DNA from 3 places in the Comamonas thiooxydans genome. Region 3 is predicted to be linked to each of the others. Evidence: predicted binding sites of a transcription regulator. Region 3 holds the regulator's gene; each other region holds the start of a gene.
The links. The regulator LexA, encoded in region 3, represses DNA repair genes until DNA is damaged. The targets are predictions, from matches to a motif close to ACTGTATNNNNATACAGT.

Region 1: the regulator LexA is predicted to act here: its motif matches at 5,207-5,224, upstream of CTR2_RS15145 (LexA family protein).
Region 2: the regulator LexA is predicted to act here: its motif matches at 4,765-4,782, upstream of CTR2_RS14135 (LexA family protein).

What each region holds. Positions count from the first base shown of each region.
Region 1 covers NZ_AP026738.1:3,276,572-3,284,352, reverse strand. The annotation lists gene CTR2_RS15165 (hypothetical protein) at 1-420, shown strand, start outside; gene CTR2_RS15160 (Rha family transcriptional regulator) at 480-1,268, opposite strand; gene CTR2_RS15155 (HD domain-containing protein) at 1,776-4,364, shown strand; gene CTR2_RS15150 (hypothetical protein) at 4,547-4,693, opposite strand; gene CTR2_RS15145 (LexA family protein) at 4,778-5,188, opposite strand; gene CTR2_RS15140 (DUF6616 family protein) at 5,468-5,806, opposite strand; gene CTR2_RS15135 (DNA alkylation repair protein) at 5,817-6,590, opposite strand; gene CTR2_RS15130 (MarR family winged helix-turn-helix transcriptional regulator) at 6,587-7,081, opposite strand; gene CTR2_RS15125 (hypothetical protein) at 7,181-7,781, opposite strand, start outside.
Region 2 covers NZ_AP026738.1:3,079,022-3,086,802, forward strand. The annotation lists partial or broken gene CTR2_RS14115 (RtcB family protein) at 1-346, opposite strand, end outside; gene CTR2_RS14120 (HamA C-terminal domain-containing protein) at 1,015-1,851, shown strand; gene CTR2_RS14125 (DEAD/DEAH box helicase) at 1,848-3,983, shown strand; gene CTR2_RS14130 (H-NS histone family protein) at 4,225-4,524, shown strand; gene CTR2_RS14135 (LexA family protein) at 4,801-5,214, shown strand; gene CTR2_RS14140 (Y-family DNA polymerase) at 5,221-6,519, shown strand; gene CTR2_RS14145 (ZIP family metal transporter) at 6,631-7,413, opposite strand; gene CTR2_RS14150 (hypothetical protein) at 7,492-7,781, opposite strand, start outside.
Region 3 covers NZ_AP026738.1:3,666,880-3,674,660, forward strand. The annotation lists gene CTR2_RS16965 (GntP family permease) at 1-67, shown strand, start outside; gene lpxK (tetraacyldisaccharide 4'-kinase) at 163-1,206, shown strand; gene CTR2_RS16975 (Trm112 family protein) at 1,305-1,496, shown strand; gene kdsB (3-deoxy-manno-octulosonate cytidylyltransferase) at 1,500-2,276, shown strand; gene adk (adenylate kinase) at 2,667-3,323, shown strand; gene CTR2_RS16990 (asparaginase) at 3,582-4,565, opposite strand; gene lexA (transcriptional repressor LexA) at 4,648-5,319, shown strand; gene CTR2_RS17000 (hypothetical protein) at 5,488-5,910, shown strand; gene CTR2_RS17005 (hypothetical protein) at 6,330-6,575, shown strand; gene CTR2_RS17010 (universal stress protein) at 6,718-7,179, shown strand; gene CTR2_RS17015 (hypothetical protein) at 7,486-7,781, opposite strand, start outside.

The DNA.
Region 1 (7,781 bases), 390 kb from region 3:
AAATCGACGTATCGCGCATTGGTGATGGCTTCGCTGGGCATCCCCGTGCTCGGAATGCTGGCGGAATATGGCTTCGATCTCGTGCCCCATGAGCTGACCGACCTTTCCCAGAGCCTTTTGATGCAGTCAGAGGTCGGCCCCACGGACTGGATCTTCTTGCTGGCGCTCTCGGTGCTCGTGGTGCTCGGCCTCATTTCCTTTTACGGGCTGCTGCGGTTCAGAGCATGGGCGCCTCGGTTTACCCTGTGGTCTTCTGTTGCGACTGCAGTCGTCGCATGTTTCAGCCCGCCGATTGTGCTGTCCGGCTTGGGGAACGCGACATCGGGTTTGGGCTTTGCGCTGTTTGGCGCAGTGCTTGCATTGCCGTACTACGCACCCGAAGTGCGAGAGATGTTCTGGCCCTCCAAGCCAGAGGCCTGAACAAAAGCCCCTGCCAGGGGCTTTTTGCATGGCAAAGCGCTTCGGGTGACCCGAGCAGCCTATCGGAACGTCATGCGCAGCAGGCCTTCATCGGGCGCAGGGGGCTGCTTGGCGGACAGGGCCGGTGCAGACGCGGAGCGCTGGCCGGGGGAATTACCGGGGTAGATCGGCAGCGTCACCTGCTTTTCGCGGTGTTGGGCGCGTTGGGCCAGCCGCTGGGTGCAGGCCGTTGCCAGCGTGGCCAGCTGCGCATCGGTCGCGCCCATGATCTCGCCGTCGGCAATGCGCTGCGGCAGGCTGCTGAAGGACACCACCATCTGGTCCGTTGCAATCGGCTGGGCGTGGGGCAGGGTGGGGCGGCCCTGGCTGTCGTAGTTCAGGTTCAGCAAATAGCGGCTGTGCTGCCACTCGTCTGCGTCACCCTCCATCACCGCATTGAACACCGTGCGGTGCACCTGCGCCGCGGCCTCCGCGGCCAGAGAAAATGCCAGCTCCATGCGCTGCGTGTCCGCAGGCTGGTGCAGCGCGGCCTCCATGCGGTTGAAGGCGTCGATATAGGCCAGCTTGAAGGCCAGTGCCTTTTTGCCCGTAAAGCCCATGGCCAGCAGCGTAAAGCCGTCGCGGGTCAGACTGTAGGCGGGGCGGATCTCGCCTTTTGCATCCGTGTAATCAACCAATCGGAAATCCGATTGGTGCTCATGCGGCAGGTCTGCGGTGAGGGCGCGAATGCGCTCCATGACGTGCAGATGCTGCTTGCCGAAGTGCGAAGCGACTTCGTTGCTGGTGGTGCAAGGTTTGCCGTCAACGAGAGTGACGGCGGGAGAAATAGCCAGAGTGGACTTGGACATGGTGGCGCTCCGTGATGAGACTTTGAGTGCCTATCGCAGCGTTCTTACGCACTGCAATAGGCGGCCGGGAGGTTAAGAACCTAGATCACGCTAGGCGGACTTCTTCCCCTTTCGGGTCTTGTATCCGTCGCCCTCCCGGCCATAAATCAAGCGTCTGCAAAAGTGCAGACGTGCAATGTCCGGGCACAAAAAAACCGCCAGTTATCGGATGCGGTTCTTCCGCGTGATCTTAGGAGTTCTTACGCTCCACCCCTTGCGGGGTGCCTAAAGTGTACAGGATATGAGGAACTAGTCCAAGATGAAATCTTGCATAGCGTGCATTTAACAAAAGAAAAATCGGTTGTCATAAATGAATTTTTTATTGTATCTTTAAGTCTTGATATCTAAATAAAACGAGATATTATATTGGTGAAAGAGTTAAATGAAGGGGAGTGCTAATAGGTAGGATTATTGATAATGAATTTAATACTGTTTCCGAAAATATTTGGGTAATTGGGGATATAAAAAATGTCGATTGAAACAATTAAAGCTACATCATTGTGGGCTAATGCATTCTCTAGTTCGTCTGGGCCTTTTCAAGACCAATGTAATCGTTTGAGTACAGAGTTTTTGAATTTTAGAAATAAAGTGGAAGTTTTGGTTCAGAGAATATATTCAGTTTTGCCAGGATTAACTGTTCATGATGTAACTCACCTTGATGCACTATGGTCGATGGCAGACTTGATCGCAGGAGATGACTATCAAATAAATCCCCTTGAAACATTTATTTTAGGTGGAGCAATTCTTCTTCATGACTCAGCCATGTGTTGGGAGGCATATGAAGGGGGGCAAGAAGCAGTGAGAAGCACTATTGAATGGAAAGATGCTTATGCAGCTGAGAAAGCAAGAGATAAGGATGTAGATGATGAGCTTGCCGGAAAAAATGCTGACTTTACCGCACTGCGCTATTTGCACGCGAAACGAGCTGAAAGCATACTTCAAAGTGTTTGGAAGGATCCAGGAGATGGATCTGAAATTTATTTGATCAGTGATGAGGGAATTAGGAAGCATCTAGGTGAAGCAATAGGTCTGGTAGCTGCTAGTCATCATTGGGATATTGATGATGTTGCTGAAAAGCTTGATATCCAGCTGAATGCGCCGGATTTTCTTCCGAGAGCATGGTCAGTTGATTTAGTTAAGATTGCTTGTCTATTACGTTGTGCTGATGCGGCACATATTAATCAAGCAAGAGCACCAGATTTTCTGCATGCCCTGATAAAGAGAAGTGGCCTGTCAATGGCTCATTGGCAAGCGCAAAATAAGTTGGCTGGACCCAGTTCGGATATTAAAGAAGCGCATTTGATTACATACACATCAACGAAAGCCTTTGGTGAAGGGGAAGCTGCTGCTTGGTGGGTTGCTTTAGACGCTATCCGACTAATTGATAATGAATTACAGCAGTGCAATAATCTTTTAAAGTTAAGAGGGCGACCAAAGTCTACTGAGTTTTTTATCAAGGGGGTTTCAGGGGCAGGATCTATTGAGGAATTAACGCGCTTTGTAAAAGTAAGCGGTTGGACTCCATTTGATGCAAAAGTGCATGTTAGTGATATCGAACATTTGGTGAAAACTCTAGGTGGAGATAAGCTTTATGGTGAGAGTAATAAATTTGAAGTGGTTATTCGAGAGTTGATTCAAAATGCAAGAGATGCGGTTGTAGCCAGAAGGTTTTTAGATGACGGTTATCAAGGGAGTATTAAGATATCCGTATGCGGAGATGGCTCATCAGCGTTGACGATTTCTGTTTGTGATGATGGCGTGGGGATGGGGAAAAATGTGCTGACTGGCCCATTCCTAGATTTCGGATCTAGCTTTTGGAAATCGTCGTTATTGCAATCTGAGTATCCCGGGCTTAGATCTTCAAAATTCCGCTCATCTGGCCGGTTTGGTATTGGGTTTTTCTCGGTTTTTATGGCGGCGCACTCAGTGAAGGTCCGCACCAGACGCTGGACAGCTGATCGCAATACGGAGAATTCTCTGAATTTTCCGACGGGGTTATCATTGAGGCCATTATTCAAGCAGATAGATGCTAGTACTTTGCCAACTGGGGTCTCTACGCAAATTGAACTGAATATTCTTCCTGGTATCCTTAATGAGGATATTACGGTTACCGCTGGTTCAGCCTATTCTGAGTCTGATAAGGCAACAGTATCTCTGAGTAATTTTATTTCGGCTTTGTGTGTCGGTTTGGATGTTGATTTGTATTTCTGTTTGAATAATTCAGCAGTGGAGAAAATCCATGATGATGTTCGGAAATTGAATGAGAAAACTGATGCGAAAAAAATTCTGAAGGAAATTTCATTCTCTCAAGATAATCCATTTATTAAATCGGCTTTGCCGGAAATGATAGATGCTTGCGCGGATAGAATGAGGCTCATAAAACAAGATGGAGAAGTCGTTGGATTTGCCGCTATTTCAGTTGAAGGGAGTGCGGGGAGAGCGCTGCTCGGTGTGAATGCAGTTAATGGGCTGTCGGATAATATAACAAGAAGACATATGGATAGCATTGTTGGATATATTGATAACTTCCCTGGTAAGGCAAGTAGAAATGTTTCTGAACCTATAGCTTCAAAAGATGTAATCAAGAGCTGGGCGGATGAGCAGTTGATTATTTTGGAGAAGAAAGGGTGTGATGCCTTATCTAGGCACATCGCTTCCGCAAATTCTTTTCAATATGGTGCTGATGCAATCGATTTTGCAAGAAACCTAGTTTCTATTGGCGGTAAATATTATTGGATGAGTTTTGATAAGCTTGCTCAAATTTCATCTGAATTGCCAACTGGATTTTTAATTACCCACTATGGTCATATAGAGACTCATCATTCAATTGAAGGTATTAAAGATGTTGCTTTGATCCTTCCAAGAATGAATTCCAATTGGTTGAATTTTGCTCTTGATAATGGCATTCCCAGGAAAGATATTTCATTGGCGGGATGTTTGCATAGAGCCATTGAACGGATGGGCAAGAAGGCTGTTTGGAGTACTTCTGAGCGAGAGCACAAAGCTTATTTTTCCCTAGTAGCCTTAGCTACTGTACGCGCAACTAATATAGATTGAAATAGATTTCTGGGGTAAAAGGCAATTTTGATATTTAAATTGTCTTTTTACTTCAGTATTTGACTTGGTGATTTTTTGTAGGCAGGGCCTGGGCTAGTTAATCTACTGCTGGGCGTTACATTCGATGTGCCCCTTGATCGTTGTGACCTATAAACGGACTTAGGCCCGCACTTTAACCGAGGTCAGTTGGTCGCAAAGCAGTACATCAGCCCGGCGCTGCCGCTCTGTTTGAGCTGGTCTATGCTGCAGCCGCGCGTGCCGTGCGATGAGTTCCACGAGGCATTGGCCACAGGGTCGGGGTTGGTGCCCTTGTGGTCGTGGTGGCCCACGATGGCGGATCCGCCGTCGCTCTTGGTCCAGTTGCCGCAGGTAGTGGCTCGGGCACGGCCATGGCGCCGTCGGGGCGCATGTGTTCACCTTGCAAAGCGCTTGATGCAACTGGTGACGACACCCCAGATTTCCAGCGTCTGCCCTTCTGGCGGCACGATGTCGGGGTAGGTGGGGGCGCCTGCCTTGAGCTTGCAGGTGTCGCCCTCGCTGTCCAGCACTCTGATGACTAGTTCGCGGTCGACAACCGCCACGACGATGCTGCCATCACGGGCGCGCAACTCCCTGTCCACCACGACGATATCGCCGTCATCGATGCCGTGTTCCTGCATGGACGGGCCGGCCACGCGCAGCACAAACGTGGCCTTGGAGTGCGTGACCAGCAGGTCTGTAATATCCAGCCGCTTGCCTGCAAAGTCATTGGCGGGCGAGCCTGCAAGCGCGCTGCGATCAGCCAGCGGCAAAGTAACCGGGGACGCGATCAGTTGGACGGGCATACCACTCATAAGACGATGACTGTGCATATGTACAGTGTAGCGGTTGATGCGGCTCAGGTGTTGTGAATCCACATTGATGTCGCATGCTTTCCACGCGATCTTGTGCCCGGTTCTGTGCGAAGCCAGGGACCAATGTTGTGTTGCATATGCTGCGCCGAAGGCTGGCCAGCCCGCAGTGGCGACTGTGGCTGGTGGCCATTAAGCGGGCATTAGCGGGCACTAGAAAATGACTAGCCGCATGCATTGCAGATGCATAACGGCATTATCGGAATTACTGCGCTACGCGGCAGCTAGAGCAGCCAAGTGAATATCCGCCGCCCCTGCAGTACTGGCTGCATTCACATGGTCAAAGTAGTCGTACCAGCCGCTGGCTTTGATGCCCGCCAGCAGGGCGTCACGAGCGGCCTGGTCAGGAAAGCGCCAAATGCCAAGGAATTTATGCGCGGATCCTTGGTCGATGTTGGAGTCCGTTTCTGCCAGAGAGAGGACTTCGACACCGAGGCTGGAGAGTTGACTTAATGCGAGTCCGATGCCGCCGAGAAAGTGTTGCCTTTGTTCGGCGGGCAGTGCGAGCCAAGCCGAATTGGGGGTGTAGAGCTCTACGAGGTAATGAGACATGGTTCCACTTTCACTTGAGATTGCGCAGTGCGCGTTGACATATACGATGTGTGGCGGCGGTTTGGGAGCTTTGAAGCCATTGGGCACAGGTGTCACGCACCCAGGCTGGCTGGTCCTTGGCGGCATCATTGAGCCAGTTGGCGACCGAGTCCTGCACGTAGACCGAAGGGTCGCTCTTCAGAGCTGAGAGCAAAGGCAGCGCTTGTTCAGGCGAGCGTTTGAGCTGTGAGATATGCGTGCTCCACACACCGCGGGGACGCAAAACCTCGCACGCGAATCGTCGGACACGCTCAGAAGGATCTTGTGTCCATGGCATCAGCTGTGCGATAGCCGCAGCTAGGTCTTGCACCAGGTGCGGCCGCATCGCCATCCAAGCCCATTCACGCACACCAAAATGGGCATCGTCTGCCAGCGGGCGCATTGCGGCCAGCCGTACACCGAGATCTAGGTGAGGCTGAGCACCGACCATGAAACACGCCCAGCCGCGTGCCATATCGGCGCGGTGCGTTTGGCACTGTGCAATGCCTTCAGTACCCAGGGCCTCCAGCAAGACTGCGCCGATACGGGCCATGCGTTTGAGCACACCCAGCTGGCAGGCTTCATCGATCGTGTTCAGTGCTTGGACCGTAAGTGCCGGAAAGAGTGTTCGTGCCAGTACGGCCTGGTCGACTGCCAGGCATTCAGTCAGCGTTGCACATTGCAACTCCCCGCGCGATAGCGCATGCAGAACGTCCCGAGGAATGTCAGCGGTGCGCGTCGCCCCCTTGCGGACTGGGTCCTTCATGATTCAACGTCCGATTTAGGGCCTCGTACTTTCTCCAGCAGCGCTGCCAGCTGCTTTCGTTCAGGTGCAGACAGGTTGCCAAACAGGCCTGCAATCCACCGGCCATGCTGGTCGATAACGGTACTGGCGAGCTGTTTTCCTTTTGAGGTGAGCCGAATGCACAGTGCCCGGCGGTCTTCGGCGTTGGCGTGACGTTCAATCAGACCTTCACGCTCCAGTCCGTCTAGGAGGCCGGTCACCGTGGCGCGGGTCACGCCAGCCTGTTCGGCCAGCGCGTTGGGTGCGAGTCCGTCAGGTGCCACATCGAGAAGGAACAACAGCACAAAGCGCCCCTCAGACAAACCATGAGGGGCCAGCAAAGCAGCACAGTCGCGGTCGATGTTTGCAGCCATCGACAGCACTTGAAAACACAGCTGAATGCCATCCACATCGGGAAGATCGCGTCGTTGCGCTTCTTCAATTAGCGCCTGGTACTTCTGTTCAAGCTTCATTAGTTAGCCAAAATATAATATGGTGGCTAATTATATGAGTAAGTTCACTTCGTGAGTAGCAGGCACTTGTGCGGGCCGAAGCCCGCGCTTTCATCCCGCTCAGTTGGTCGCGAAGCAGTACATCAGCCCGGCGCTGCCACTTTGCTGGAGTTGCTCGACGCTGCAGCCGCGTGTGCCGTGAGACGAGTTCCACGAGGCGTTGGCCACAGGGTCTGGGTTGGTGCCTTTGTGGTCGTGGTGTCCCACGATGGCAGAGCCGCCGTCACTCTTGGTCCAGTTGTCGCAGGTGGTGTCCTTGCCGGGCTCGGGCACGGCCACAGTGCCGTCCAAGCGCGAGCCGGTGAGGATGTCGTGGCGGTTGACCTCGTCGCCAAAGCCCGAGACGACTTCGCCCTTTTCGGTTAGCGAGGTGTCCTTGCCGACCTTGGCATTGGCGCTGTGCAGGTCGGCCACGCTGGTGGCAATGACCACGCCCTTGGCGTTGCGCCACGGGCCGTTGCCGATGCGATCGCGCGCATTGACAGCGGGTTGCCCATCCAGTGCCGCATTGCTCAGGTAGGCGCGCCAGGTCTTGTTGCCCGCGCCGACGCTTGCGGCCAGCGACTGGCAGTAGCGGTCGGCCCCGGCCAGCCCGCCCAGGTCGCCGCCCTTGCCGGGGTTGGTGCTGGTGATGAAGAAGCCCATGGGGTTGCCGCCCGAC
Region 2 (7,781 bases), 590 kb from region 3:
CGCTTCCCAGGTCGGCAGCAGACGGCGGGCGCAGCAGCTCGCGCGCCTGCAACAGGGCTTCAGGCGCGTAGCGACTCTGGCCCGCAAAGTCTTGCAGGCCCACGCACTCGGCCAGTTCGGCCTGCAGGCGGTCGCGGTTCACGCCTTGCCATAGACCCACGTCAGGCAACTGTTCAATAAAGGCCTGGGGCCCCTCATCAAACAGCGCCTTGAAGCCTGCGCTGCGCACGGGTACATCGCGCCCGTTCTGCAAGATGACGCGGGTCAGCCGCTGCACGATGGTGCTTTTGTGCAGCTCGGCCTGCGCCTGCGTCAGGCCCGTGCTCAGCAGGCGTATACCGCAGTTTCTCTGACGACATGGTAACTGTTACTACCTCTCCAGCTAGAGGAGATACGGGCAAGAAGCATAGGTAACAACTCTATGATCTCCAAATGGCCAAGGTATCTACGGAGGTAACTACTACTCATATAACTACCTTCCCGCACAGCATTGGGCTTCACGTCTAATGGAACCTAAAAACACCTGAGCGCCTCGCCGACCAGTGGAACCACTCGCTAGTAGAAGTCCGCTCTTACCAACCTTACGATAGCAGCCCAACAGCTGTGCAAAGCTTCACCAGTTGCGAAGAAAAATACTGCTTCGACTGCGGTTTCAACTTGTCAATGAAGCGCAATGACCGCCTCTAGTACCAGTGGTAATGGTTTACCAGTTGAGTCCCGCCCCTTAAATCGACAGTGTTTGGAATCTTCATCTACTTCGAAATTCGATTTCCACAATCACGAGAAATGTTGGGTCTTCGCATTCAACGATTGCATTCACGCGCTCCGAATTCGCATTGTCAACAACAGCACAATTCCAGCTGAGTTGCATGGGTGACCGACTTGAAGTGAGTTCAGTAGCTTGCTCGGTTAAGATATCCTGTAACCAAGTGCATCCTGCACGATAAGAATCGCAGCTCTATAGTTTTCACTTATCATCACTTATACGTTCCAGCAGAGCTGGCATGCGGAAAAATGGTTCAATTCTTCAGCGTCCACTGTCACCAACTTCCACTACTCCCCCGGCTTCACGGCATCTGTGCGGGATTCGAGTCTGGGAAGTGGCGTGTAGATCAGCTGTCACGGTACCTGATGGAGTGGTTACCCGAATTTTCTCTCTCGTATACCGAGCGTAAGTCAATCAACGACACAAACTCAGTTGCCCAAATCCGCAAGGCGGCACAGGTTGTTTACGACACAGATAAGTACGAAAAACGGGGAGAGTTTGGCGAACTCTTACTTCATGCTCTTATGCGTGAGGTTATTGGAACCGAGCCGGCAATCAGCAAGATCTTTTTCAAAGATGCAGTCAACGCCACGGTCAAGGGATTTGACGCCGTGCACGTACTCAACACTCCTACGGGCCTCGAGCTTTGGATTGGTGAGGTCAAGTTCTACCAGAGCATTTCCAAAGCGATTGCCGATGTCGTTCCAGAACTAGAAGCTCATTTCAACGATGACTACTTGCGTAAAGAGTTCGTGCTCATCACTGGCAAGCTGGATCCAGAATGGTCGTCCACAAATGCATTGGCAAGCCTGTTGCATCGTAACCGCTCCCTCGATGACATCGTGAGCTCCATCGTCGTGCCTGTGCTGTTGACCTACGACAGCGCCACAACGAAAGGCTATACCGAAGCATCCATGGCATACAAAGCCGCTCTCGAAGCGGAGCTTCAAGCTCACCACAAAAAGTTCGTGACGAAGAACAGCGTGAAAAAGGTTCGCATCGAGCTTTTCTTATTTCCTATGGCTAGCAAGCTCGACCTTCTGAAACTTATGAATAAGCGACTACAGGCGGCTAGAGACCTATGAGCTATAGAGAGTTACGCACAGCGCTGAACGAAATTGACAACGATAAATCGTTTGATGCATTCACCTTCCTTGCACAGTTGTCAACATTCACGTCTCTGGCACCTGACGATGAACAACTGCAACTAGCTCGCGAGTTGCTCATCCGTGTTCTCGAACATGAAGCTCTGTTCGCGCCTTACGCATCTATCGTCCAGGCATTACTACGGGAAGTTGGGCTTTTCCCATACTTGGATGATGCTGAGTCTGGCATTGCGACACTTATAGCAACTGAAACTCATAGGCCGGATGCAATGCCTAAGGACATTGTGTTCACGACCAAACAAGCTGAGGTATATCGACTACTACTTGCAGGACGTAACGTTGTCTTAAGCGCGCCCACCAGCTTTGGAAAGAGCCTCATTATCGATGCGATGATCGCTAGCGGCCGCTACAATAACATCGTCGTAGTAGTCCCTACGTTGGCCCTGGTGGATGAGACTCGTCGACGATTAATGAGGTTTCGCGACCAATTTAAGGTGATAACTCACCTCAGCCAAGAGCCAACCGAGAGAAATATCTTCGTACATACGCAGGAGCGTGTAGTCGAGAACCCACACATAAAAAACATTGACTTCTTCGTCATCGATGAGTTTTACAAGCTACAAATTGACGACAGCAAGGTTGACGAACGAGCCGTATTACTTAATCAAGCTTTCTATCGGTTAGCAAAGCAGGCAAAACAGTTTTACATGCTCGGGCCTAATATCAATGAATTGCCAGATGGATTCGGCGCGAACTACAGTTGTACCTTCATTCGCACAGAATTCAGCACAGTTGCATCTGATACTCATGAGGTACCTTCTGGTGGCGATCCAAGTACCCGACTTAAAAATTTGATACCTCAATTATCCGGACCAACCTTGGTGTTTAGTGGATCTGTCAAGGGGGCAAGAGATTTTTCCAAAGTCATCGCTGAAGCACCGAGAGAATTCGAGCCAAGTGACCTGCTGAAGCACGCAATTAATTGGCTCAGCAATAATTTTAGTCCTCAATGGGGTTTAGTCCAGTCACTGAAGAAAGGGGTTGGCACACATCACGGCAGGCTTCCTCGATCAGTAGCACAGATGCTTGTGCGATTGTTCAATCGTGGCCATTTGGAATATCTAGTTTGCACATCGACACTAATTGAAGGTGTCAATACTGCAGCACGGAATGTGGTGGTCGCTGACAACAAAATTAACAATAAAAAGTACGATTTTTTCACCTTCAACAATATTCGCGGTCGCTCCGGCAGAATGTGGCAACATTTTGTTGGACAGGTTTATTTATTCAATGACCCACCTCAGCCGGAATTAGCGTTCGTCGATATCCCAGTTTTCACCCAAAATGACAATGCCCCGGATTCGCTACTAATCCAGCTAGATGAGAAGGACCTTTCTGACCTAGCAGTAAAGCGAATGCGGCAAATTTGGGAACAGGATTATGTGACGCTAGAAACCATCAAGGAGAACGCAGGGCTTGAACCCTGGGGTCAAATTAGTCTGGCACGTGAAATAGAAGAAAATATTGATGACCTAGCAGCAGTGTTGTCTTGGCGCGGAATGCCGAGCTACGACAACTTGAAGATAGTTTTCGACCTTGCCTGGCGTCACTTCAATGTGCGCGGTGGTGCAGGTGTGAAATCAGCATCCCAACTCACATACCTAATCAACCAATACCGCATTCAGCCGAGCTATACCGCACAGATTCGAGAAGCCGTCAAAGGAAAGTCAGGGGATGACGCAGATGAAGCTCTCGAGACTTTTTTAGAGTTCACCCGGCAGTGGGTGAACTTCAGAGCTCCACGTTTGATGAATGCCGTAAATCGAATTCAGGCTGAGGCTCTTTCAAGACACGCTTACCCCCCTGGAGATTACACATTCTTCTGCGGGCAACTCGAAGCAATGTTTATGAACCCAGTTGTTACTGCTCTTGAGGAGTATGGTGTTCCGATTCAGCTCGGCGAGCGCCTTATGCCAATTTTGGGTGATCCAGAAAATCTAGATACTGCTCTCGAGGCACTGGCAACACGCCGAGCCAGCGAAATCCACGGTACTTCTCCCTTTGAGAAAGCACTTATTCGACCGCTGTGTCAAGACAATGTGTCCGCATAAGCCGGAGCAAACAGTGCATGTATAAATCAAGACAAAAGGTCATGGGTGATGTCACAAGGCATGGCCTCCAACCGTTTCTGCGGCCTCGGCGTTGGTCCGTCTGAGCAACTCACCAAAATGACTGGTCAGCAATAGCAACTTCGCGTAGCTTTACATTCACAAGACGCCTCATCTAGATCAGAATAAGGTTGAAGTGGATCACCATCAGCATCCACACCAATGACCACGTGTCGAAACCAACATGACCACTCCCACCAACTCCTACAAGGATTTACTTGCACAGCGTGCGGCACTTGAGCAGCAGATTGCTGCTGCTAGAAAAGCAGAACTCGCTGGGGCAGTGCAGGAAATCCGAAAGCTCATTGAGGCGTTTGGGCTTACCGAAAACGACATCTTTTCTTCAGGGAAGCAAAAGCGCACAAACGCTGGATCTTCGGTTGCGCCAAAGTATCGTGACCCCAACACAGGCCAAACGTGGACTGGCCGAGGTAAGCCTCCAACATGGATCAAGGACAAGGATCGATCGCTGTTTGAAATCTAATGACTTCGCGACAGCAAAAAAGTGGCCTTCGAGGCCACTTTTTTATTGCTCACTATGCTGCTTGGCTCTGTAGAGATCGATGCGCGATTGAGCAACTTGTTTGGCCGGCAGCGATCAATCCACGTTGCTCCCTCAAGACGCTCATGTCAACGCACGAACGCGATCAGTCACTCACCCTACAAGTGGAAAGCAATCGGTATCGAAGTGGATTCTTAGTGATTGATCTCCATCAATCGCTATACTGTATGCATGTACAGTCATCGACTCTTGAGCGGCATGCCCGTCCAACTCACTGCCTCGCCAGTTGCTTTGCCTCTGGCAGATTGCAGCGTGCGTGCAGGCTTCCCCTCTCCGGCCGAGGACTTTTCAGGCAAACGGCTGGACATAGCTGAGCTGCTGGTCGAACACCCGCAGGCCACATTCTTGCTTCGCGTAGCCGGTCCATCCATGCGCGAATACGGCATCGATGACGGCGACATGATTGTTGTGGACCGGGCGCTACGCGCCCGCCACGGCAGCATCGTGGTGGCCGTAATCGACAACGACTTCACCGTTAAGGTTCTGCACAACGCAGGTGGCGTATTCAAGCTCAGGGCCGGCAATCCCACATACCCCGACATCGTTCCAAAAGAGAACCAAGAGCTGGAAATCTGGGGTGTGGTCAAGTCCTGCATCAAGCGCTTTGCATGAGGATGTATGTTTGCGCTCATCGATGGCAACAACTTCTACGTCAGCTGCGAGCGAGCGTTCCGGCCTTCCTTGCAGGGCATTCCTGTTGTTGTCCTGAGCAATAACGACGGCTGTGCTATCTCACGTTCTGACGAGGCCAAGGCCTTGGGCGTGAAGATGGGACAGCCGTTTTTTCAATTGCGCGATCTGGTCGAGCACAAGGGGCTCGTCTGCCTCTCTCCAAATTTTGAACTGTACGGCGACATGAGCGACCGCATGATGTCGTTGGCTGCCGGCCTGGGGCCCACTCAGGAGATCTACAGCATCGATGAATCATTCATCGGGGACCTGGACGGCATTCGGGATCTGACGCGTCGCGCCTTTGCCATTCGCGCACGCATCCTGAAATGGACGGGGATTCCCACCTGCGTGGGCCTGGCCCCCACCAAGACCCTGGCCAAGCTCTGCAACCATGTCGCCAAGGACTCGGAACGCAAGCCGGGCAGCTACCCTGCAGAGCTGCAGCGGGTCTGCAACTGGGCGGAGCTATCCGATCACCAGCGCACCGACATCCTCGGCCGTACGCCTGCCGGCGAGATCTGGGGGGTGGGCCGCCGCATCTCGGTCCAGCTGGCCGAGCAAGGCGTGCTGACTGCGCTGGACTTGGCCAAGCTGCCTGCCCATGCTGCGCGAGAGGGCTGGAGCGTAGTGCTGGAGCGCACAGTGCGCGAGCTGCAAGGCCTCAGCTGCATGAGCTTAGAAACGACCCCTGCCGCAAAAAAGCAGATTGCATGCACTCGCAGCTTCGGCCACGCCATCACCACCCTGCCACCACTGATTGAAGCCGTGAGCGAATTTGCAACCAGGGCCGCCGAGAAACTGCGAGCAGGAGGATTGCGGGCTGGCGCCCTGCATGTTTTCGCGCACACCTCGCCATTTAGGCCTGGCCCCAAGTTCTACAACATGGCCGTGATGCAGCTCCAGCCCCCGTCCTCCGACACCAAGGCCCTCGTGAACGCAGCGGTGCGCGGCTTGCGCATGATTTATGAGCCCGGCTACCAGCTCTCCAAGGCCGGGGTGATGCTGCAGGATCTGTGCCCTACAACCGTTCAACAAGGCGACCTGCTTTTCGAGGGACCTGCCCGCGATCAAAGCAAGCTGATGGAAGCCATCGACAAGGTCAACAAGCGCTTCGGCAAAGGCACTGTGCACGTAGCCTGCACTGGAGTACCTGAGCAAGATGCGAGCGGTTGGCGTATGCGTCAAGAGCTTCGCACGCCGCGTTACACCACCAAGCTCAATGAAATTCCAATAGCTAGAGCATAGACCTACAAACCGGCGATTAACCAATGGCTAGCTTTCTTGCGGATCCAATGCCTAAACTGACCTCGTTGACGTTCATTTTTGCTCTAGTTGACGATCCCATAAGCTGTCCACTCAATGGCCGTGACCACCAGCAACCATGACAGCAGCCGACACTAGCAAAGAGCCAAATAGCAGGCAAGACAATTGGACGATGGTTTGCCTCAATCCCTTGGGTCTATTGAGCTGCGGAATGATGTCTGACAGCGCCACATAGGCAAAACTACTGGCCGCAAGCACAAGAAGCATAGGAAGCCAACCTGCAAGTTGACCCACAATGAGGTAGCCTGCCAACCCTCCTGCCATAGTGAACGAGCCTGCCAAAGTGACCTTAAGTACAGCTTTTCTTGGTTTGCTGCCTCCATTGCCGACCACAGCTAAATCACTCAAATGGTGCGGCACTTCGTGCAGTAGTACGGCAAACGCCGCGCCCCAACCCAATTTTTCATTGGCTAAAAATGCCGATGCAATCAGAATTCCATCGGCAAATGCGTGTACGCCGCCTCCAAAAAGCACCGCCCAGCGTCCCGTTGGAGCACTTGAAATGTGCTCATGAGGTGTGCGTTGATGACCGCTAGGCAGACCGAGAACATGAGCGCGATGCAAAACTTCTGCATTGTCCAAGACGATGACAGTTAGCAGCCCCAAGAAAAAAATCAGGAACAGAGATTTGGCAGAGTAATCACTATCGAATGCTTCAGGCAATAAGTTGATAAATGCGGTGGCGAGCAAAGCTCCTGCAGCTAAGCTAAGCATGTGCTGTGGATGTCGAGTAAAAAAGCTCCTGCACAGCATCCAGGCAAGCCACACACTAACTACGCCAGCTAGAAAAGTGCCTGCGATAATCTGAATCAACATTGGCGTTAATAGTTCACGATGAAAAAGACCGCGCCAAGCACTTGCATGGCGCGGTGTATTATCAGCAATGCAGTTTGATTACTGGCGAGACAATTTTTCGTAATCGCCAGAGACTCTCAATGTCATCGTCACATCACTTTGGCCACGGTTGCGCCAGAACCAACCATGGTTGCCTGTAAACGCGGCTTTCAATTCGCCTGTATCGGCACCCACAGCGCGCCCCTTCTCGTAACTGATGCTTTTACCTGAAGCATCGCCGTGGGTATCGTAATTCACTACGCCACCTTTGGCAGTCCATTCAAAATTTGCCTTGGCAGCCTCCTTCATACGTAACTTGTATTCGACACCTTGACCCGGTTCGAGCACAA
Region 3 (7,781 bases):
CATCGTCCCAGCCGTCGCAGCCCTTGCCGTCATCGTGGCGCTGGGCAGCCTGTTTGGCAGCTTCTGACCTCAGGCTTCCGGGATCAGCGTTCGGGTATTTGTGCATCACGCAGGCCGGTTGGCTGCGGGAACTCCGGCCGCGCCCGTATGATCCGAACCCCTATGCCTCAAAACACCGTCCAAGCATCCACCTCACAACATGGCTTGCGCGCCCTCTGGCGCCGGCGTGGCGCGGGTGCCTGGCTGCTGTGGCCGCTATCGCTGCTCTATCGCATGCTGCAGGCCTGGAACGCCAGGCGCATGCGCGGCCGCCAGCAAAGCACGGGGTTGCCCGTCATCGTTGTCGGCAATGTGATTGCGGGCGGCGCGGGCAAGACCCCTGTGACCCAGGCCGTGGTGGCCCACCTCAAGGCCAGGGGCTGGCGGCCGGCCATCATCTCGCGCGGCTATGGCCGCAGGATCGAGAACGGGCAGGATTGCCGCGAGGCCCTGCCGGACAGCCCCGCCAGCGAGGTCGGCGACGAGCCCGCCCTGCTGGCGCGCAGCACCGGCGTGCCGGTCTTTGTCGCCTCCAGGCGCATGGAGGCGGCGCAGGCGCTGCGCCAGCGCCACCCGCAGGTCGATGTGATCGTGAGCGACGACGGCCTGCAACATCTGGCCCTGGCACGCGATGTGGAGCTGTGCGTCTTCAATGATGAAGGAGTCGGAAACGGCTTTCTGCTGCCCGCAGGCCCGCTGCGCGAGCCCTGGCCCCGCCCGGTGACGGCCATACTGCATGCCGGCCAACCGCCCAGGCCGCTGGGAAGTTCCCCGGCTTTCGCGCTGCAGCGCAGCCTGGCCGACACCGCCTCTAACGGCCATGGCCAGAGCATCCCACTGCGCAGCCTGGCCGACCAGAGCCCTGAGGCCGTGGCCGCCGTGGCACGCCCCGAGTCCTTTTTTGCCATGCTGGCCGCCCAGGGCATCACTCCGGCAGCAACCCAGGCCCTGCCTGATCACTATGATTTCGAGAGCTTCTCGCGCAAGCTGGAAAACGACAAACCCTTGATTTGCACCGAAAAAGATGCCGTCAAGCTCTGGCGCAGCCATCCTGAAGCCTGGGCCGTGCCCCTCAAGCTGCAGCTGCCGCAGGCCTTCTGGGAGCTGCTGGATGCGCAGCTGACCAAGGCCAACGCCAATATTCGCCGCGATGACAAGCCAGCCTGACTATCATTGAGCCTATGGATCGGCCCCCGGCTGATCATCTCTTTTTGCTGCGCCAGCCCCCCTGCTGGCGCCCTCATCCCGTTTTGCAGGAATATTCCATGGACGCCAAACTTCTCGAACTGCTGGTCTGCCCCGTCACCAAGGGCCCGCTGCGCTTTGACCGCGAGCATCAGGAGCTGATCAGCCACAGCGCGCGTCTGGCCTACCCCGTGCGCGACGGCATCCCGGTACTGCTGGAAAACGAAGCCCGCACCCTGTCCGACGATGAGCTGGAAGAAGAAAAGCAATAAGCCATGAGCTATACGGTACTGATCCCGGCCCGCCTGTCCTCGACCCGTCTGCCCGGCAAGCCGCTGGCCGATATTGCCGGCCTGCCCATGGTGGTGCGCGTGGCCCAACGCGCGGCTCTGGCCGGTGCAGCCCGCTGCGTGGTGGCGGCCGACGACGAAAGCATTGTGGCGGCCTGCGCCGAGCATGGCATCCAGGCCATCCTGACGCGCAAGGATCATCCCAGCGGTAGCGACCGTCTGGCCGAAGCCTGTGCGCAGCTGGGCCTGTCCGGCGACGATGTGGTCGTCAATGTGCAGGGCGACGAGCCGCTGATCGACCCCAGGCTCATCGAGGCCGTGGCGCAACTGCTGCTGGCCCGCCCCGAAGCCAGCATGGGCACAGCCGCCCATCCTATTGATAGCCTGACGGACTACCGCAACCCGAATGTGGTGAAGGTGGTCTGTGACGCCAAAGGTCTGGCCAGCTATTTCAGCCGCGCGCCCATCCCTTTCTCGCGCGACCACGGTGATGAAGCCTGGTGGCAGACAGCGGCCCCCAAGGCCGGTCACCCAGGTTTCACACCGCTGCGCCATATTGGCATCTACAGCTACAAGGCCGGTTTTCTGCGCGAGTTCCCGCAACTCGCGCCCGCCCCCACCGAAGCCATGGAGCAGCTGGAGCAGCTGCGCGCCCTCTGGCACGGCCACCGCATTGCCGTGCATATCACGCCCGATGCACCGGGTGCCGGCGTCGACACGCCCGAAGACCTAGAGCGCGTGCGCGCTGTTTTTGCTGGTTGAAAAAAAGACCTGCGCACTTTGGCGACACCGGTGCGCAGGCCGTCTTCATCCAGGGCTGCTCACGCATCAAGCCAGCAGCTGCCCAGTCCGCGCACGCCGTCCCAAAGGGCCCTGAGCCAGTCCAGGAAAGCGCTGATCGCTATACTTTCCGCATAGTCCGAATAGCATATGTAACGACTTCGGCACCTGGATTACAACTACAGCAATCGCGTTTGCAGCGGATACATGCCTTCAATTGGCCGCACTTGTGACAGCCTTGACTGAATTGTGTAAGCCTGTGTTGGTCTTGTGCGTGCTATCCTTGCCCGCGAAAAAATACGGCCCGGGGACTACGGACGACCACCCGTCTGCCTAGGCCAGCAAGAATTTCTACTCTCCTCAAGGATTTCCATGAAACTGATTTTGTTGGGTGCACCCGGCGCCGGCAAAGGCACTCAGGCGGCCTTTATTTGCCAAAAGTACGGTATCCCTCAAATCTCCACGGGCGACATGCTGCGCGCGGCCGTCAAGGCTGGCACCCCTCTGGGTCTGCAAGCCAAGGCCGTGATGGACGCCGGCCAGCTGGTCAGCGACGATCTGATCATCAACCTGGTCAAGGAGCGCATTGCTCAGCCCGACTGCGCCAAGGGTTTCCTGTTTGACGGCTTCCCCCGCACCATCCCCCAGGCCGATGCCATGAAGGCCGCCGGCGTGAAGCTGGACTATGTGCTGGAAATCGATGTGCCCTTCGACGCCATCATCGAACGCATGAGCGGCCGCCGCAGCCACCCCGCCTCGGGCCGGACCTACCACGTCAAGTTCAACCCTCCCAAGGTGGAAGGCAAGGACGATGTGACCGGTGAAGACCTGGTGCAGCGCGAAGACGACAAAGAAGAAACCGTCAAGAAGCGCCTGGACGTCTACAGCAGCCAGACCCGTCCTCTGGTGGACTACTACAGCAACTGGGCCAAGGCCGATGCAGCAGCGGCCCCCAAGTACCGCGCTATCAGCGGCACAGGTAGCGTGGAAGAAATCACCGAGCGCGCTCTGGCCGCTCTGGCTTCCTGATCACTCGCTCACGGAGCCTTGCCGACTTTTCGCGGTCAGGCATCTCTGTGCAAAAAAGGCCGGTGTCTTCACCGGCCTTTTTTATCAAAGCTCAAGGCCTTCCGACCGGCCTCCGTCCGATGCGGGAAAGCTGCACCGAGGATGGCGTTGCAGTCATCAACATTCATAGCTTTCTGCGCCTACATTCATTGAATTTCAGACAGAAATGCAGTCAATACCCCGCATCAACACCGGCCAGCAGCTCTCAGAATAAGAGCATCAACCCAATGCACAAGGCCAGCCCATCAGCTCCAGCATCAGGCTGATTCTGGCCTTGGCCGCCGGCAGTCTGCTCACACGGCTATCCCGCGCTCCATCAGCTTCCACCACCGGCCCCTCCTCGCACCGGGTCGTGATGCGCAAAGCCATGCCCTGCGCCTGCGCCCAGTCCAAGGCTGGCACCAATGCCTGATGGACCGTGCCATTGCCCGTGCCCACCACCACCACGGCACGCACGCCTGCCGCATGCCAGGCCTGCATCACCGCCAGCGCCACGGCACTGTTGCAGCCCGCATGGCTGTGCAGCAGCTCCACCTGGGGCCATTGACCTGCGGGCGCTAAAGCGATTGCAGGCGAGCCAGCCGCAGCGGCTCTTGGCAGCCCGCCCGTTGCCCAGCGCAGACGCCCTTCCTCCACCCAGCCCTGCGGGCCGGCGCCACTGCCATCGAAGGCATCCACGCGGTAAGGATGCACCTTGCGCACCTGGCGTGCGCTGAACACCCTGCCCGCCATCACCGCCAGCACGCCTCGACCGGCGGCCTGTGCATCGGCCGCACAGGCCACGGCATCGCGCAGATTGCCGGGGCCGTCGGCCGAGATGGCCGTGGCCGGGCGCATGGCACAGGTCAGCACCACGGGCTTTGCCGGACGCAGAACGCATTGCAGAAACCAGGCGGTTTCCTCCAGGGTGTCGGTGCCGTGGGTGATCACGATGCCGCTCACATCATCACGCGCGAGCAGCTCGGCACAGCGCAGCGCGAGCGCATGCCATGTCGCATGATCCATATCCTTGCTGTCCAGTTGCGCCAGTTGTTCCGCCTGAAGCGACGCAGCGGCAACGCACTCCAGGTCCGGCACGGCCTGCAGCAGTTGAGCCACGCCCAGCTGGGCCGCGCGGTAGCCCACGCTGGTGCTGGCCTGCTCGGCGACACCGGCAATCGTGCCACCCGTGCCCAGGATGAGGATATTTTTGTCACGTTCCACTTGCAGTCCTCTTCAAACTGATTAAAAATACAGGTACTGGATGAACACACAGTATTCATCATCGATCGATCAAGGAATGCCCATGGACCACCCCAAGCTCACTCCCCGCCAGCAGCAGATTCTGGACCTCATCCAGTCCACCATCGCTCGCACGGGTGCGCCTCCTACCCGGGCCGAGATTGCCAGCACCTTTGGCTTCAAGTCGGCCAATGCTGCAGAAGAGCATTTGCAGGCACTCGCCCGCAAGGGCGTCATAGATCTGGTCAGCGGCACATCGCGCGGCATTCGCCTGCGCGCCGATACCGTGCGCAACATCAATGCGGCACGCGGTGCCAGCTTTGCGCTGCCGCTCACGGCCCTGGCCCCGCTGGTGCTTCCCCTGGTCGGCCGCGTCGCTGCTGGCTCGCCTATTCTGGCCCAGGAACATATCGATCAGAGCTATTCGGTCGAGCCCAGCCTGTTTGCCGCCAAGCCCGATTACCTGCTCAAGGTCCGCGGCATGTCCATGCGTGACGCGGGAATCATGGACGGCGATCTGCTGGCAGTACAGGCCACGCATGAAGCGCGCAACGGCCAGATTGTGGTGGCCCGCCTCGGCGACGACGTGACCGTCAAGCGCTTCAAGCGCACGCCTCAAGGCATCGAGCTGCTGCCCGAGAACCCCGACTACAAGATCATTCACGTCGATCCTGAAGAGCCATTCGCCATCGAAGGCCTGGCCGTAGGCCTTATCCGCAACAGCATGTTCATGTAAACGGCAGACGGCGTCCCTCCGCCTATGCAGCGGAGGCACCGAGCCTCTTTCCCTCTCAAGCCCAGGTGGTAGGCGCGAAGCCGTTGAGCTTCGCCCTGGGCGGAGCTTTGTCGGAAGAATGCAATCCTGCCCTTATCCATGCCGCAAGGTCATCAAAGGAGTTGCCAAATGGGATTCGCCACATCACTGCAGGCGTTGACACGCCTGACCCTTAAAAGCCTGCCTGCCACGCTGTCGCTCAACCCGAACTTCAGCTCCGATGATGCAAGCGACACCGCTGCAAAACCTGCATCCTTCACTACCAATCGTCCAAAGGCGAAGCAGATCAGCATTCCTGTCATGCGCGCCAACCGCGGCCGCAGTCGCCTGGGCAGCAATACGCTTTGTCCTCAAACCTTTGCAGCGACACCAGAGCTGCAATCGCCAATAACCGACGAGTCTAGGCAAGCAGCTTCTCCACGACTTCTCAAAATCGTGCAGCGAGAACCACGCAAGCAGCCCGAATGCCTGCTGATCTGCGGACGCATGGCCGATGTCTGTGCCGCGCTGGAGCGTATGGCACTCCATGAGCAAACAGCCCCGCAAGTCTGAAAGCACAGTGAGGTTTGACTGCCTGCACCCATGCAACCTCGAGCCCGACCCGCGATAGGCCTGCAGGCGATGCAACAAAGCTTCCCTATGCATCCAACAGGAAGCCATCTCAACGCTCTTTACCCATCGGCTGGCAGATATGGCGCCAGACAACTCTGCCAGCAGTGCATAGGCCAAAAACTCGATATCGCCAGAGCAGGCCCTCTGTGTTTACGCCGAACGATCTGGATCGCCATGTAAATTATTTGCCGATGCTCTGCCTGCGCCTGTACGCCGGAACGCATTTCGCACAAGCCTCGCAGCCTTCCAAACTCCTTGTCAGGCGCGAATATGCGTCAGAACGGATACCCGGATCAGGGTATTGCGGCACCTCTTCGACAGTGGAAACATTCATATACACATGTCAACGAGGGCGTCTTATGAGTGCCTACCGCAAGCTCTTGCAGCACATACAGGCCAAAGACGCCAATGGAGACCTGCGCCTGATTCTGGTCTATCAGAGTTTTGATGAGGTCGACATGCCGCATGGCGTCTCCATACGCCCGTCTACCATTTACTTTGAAACTGCCGATCATCAGGAGGTCAACTGGCTCAATCCGCAGCAGTTCGAGATAGAGGCCACTGGCGAAATCCTCAATCGCGTTCCTCCTTCGCCCGAGGAATGAGACAACTCGACGCGATCGGCCCCGTTACAGAGTCTTACCTCCTGTCTACAACTCTGCTGCATCAAGAACTAGGCATTGCGCGGCTCGAAATATTGGAATAAATTGATTCTCAGGCACATCTTCCGGCATCAGGAGGCTGAACATGTTCAAGCACCTGCTCATTCCCACCGATGGCACCAAACTGTCAGAGGCTGCCGTGCGTGCTGGCGTTCTGCTCGCGCGTGAACAAGGCGCCAAGGTGACCGGCCTTTATGTCATGCCCGACTACCGAGCCATCATCTACGGCGCAGACGCACTGCTGACTTACAACAGCACAGAGTTCGAGCGAAGTGCCAACAGCGATGCAGATGCGGCTTTGCAGTTCGTTGACCAGATTGCCAAGCCTGAAGGCGTACCCTGCAACTTTGTGCGAGTCACCCACGCCTCTGTTTACCAAGCCATTGTTCAGCAGGCACAGGAATTGCAATGCGACCTGATTTGCATGGCTTCACACGGTCGCAAAGGTATCGGTGGAATTTTGCTGGGCAGCGAAACCCAGCGCGTTCTGACGCACAGCCATGTCCCGGTGCTGGTACACCGGCCCGCCTCCACCGGCAAACATTAAGGAGCCAGAAATATCGAATAGCAGTCCTGCATGTCGCACGCTTGCCTCGATACAAGATGGGCTCAAGCGACTTGCAAGTCATGGCTGCAAAATGCAGGCCAGCCAGTCAGGAGTTGCTGGCCGCACCCGATGGGGCAACCTGTCAACCGTTCAAACGCGTCAGCAACAGTGCAAGAGCGATAAACGGCGATTGAGGCCAAAGTAACGCCTCTGCCAACTATTCAAATGCATTGACTGTGTGAGCTGCAGAACCGGATCGAGAGGACCCCAAAACTTGCCCGCCTTGCGCGGGCATTTTTTTGGCTGCTAGGCACATCGCTCCGATACTTCTCCCAATCGCTCGCGATGCCCTGGCAAGGTGAACAGAATCTGGAGATTCTGCGAGTCCATTTGCTGCACCACGATGGAGCCGTCTTCGTGCAGATAGATCCGCACAGTGTGTGCATCATCCAGATCCCAGTGCGCAACACTCGTATTCACCCCCCGCCAGCCATGCTCCTCGCACAGCCGACGCCGGCGCAAGGCCTTCAAAAATTCCTGCGAAGCACCGAGCTCTGCATTGGTTTGCACCCAGCTGTCGATCACCAGCTCATAAGCCATCT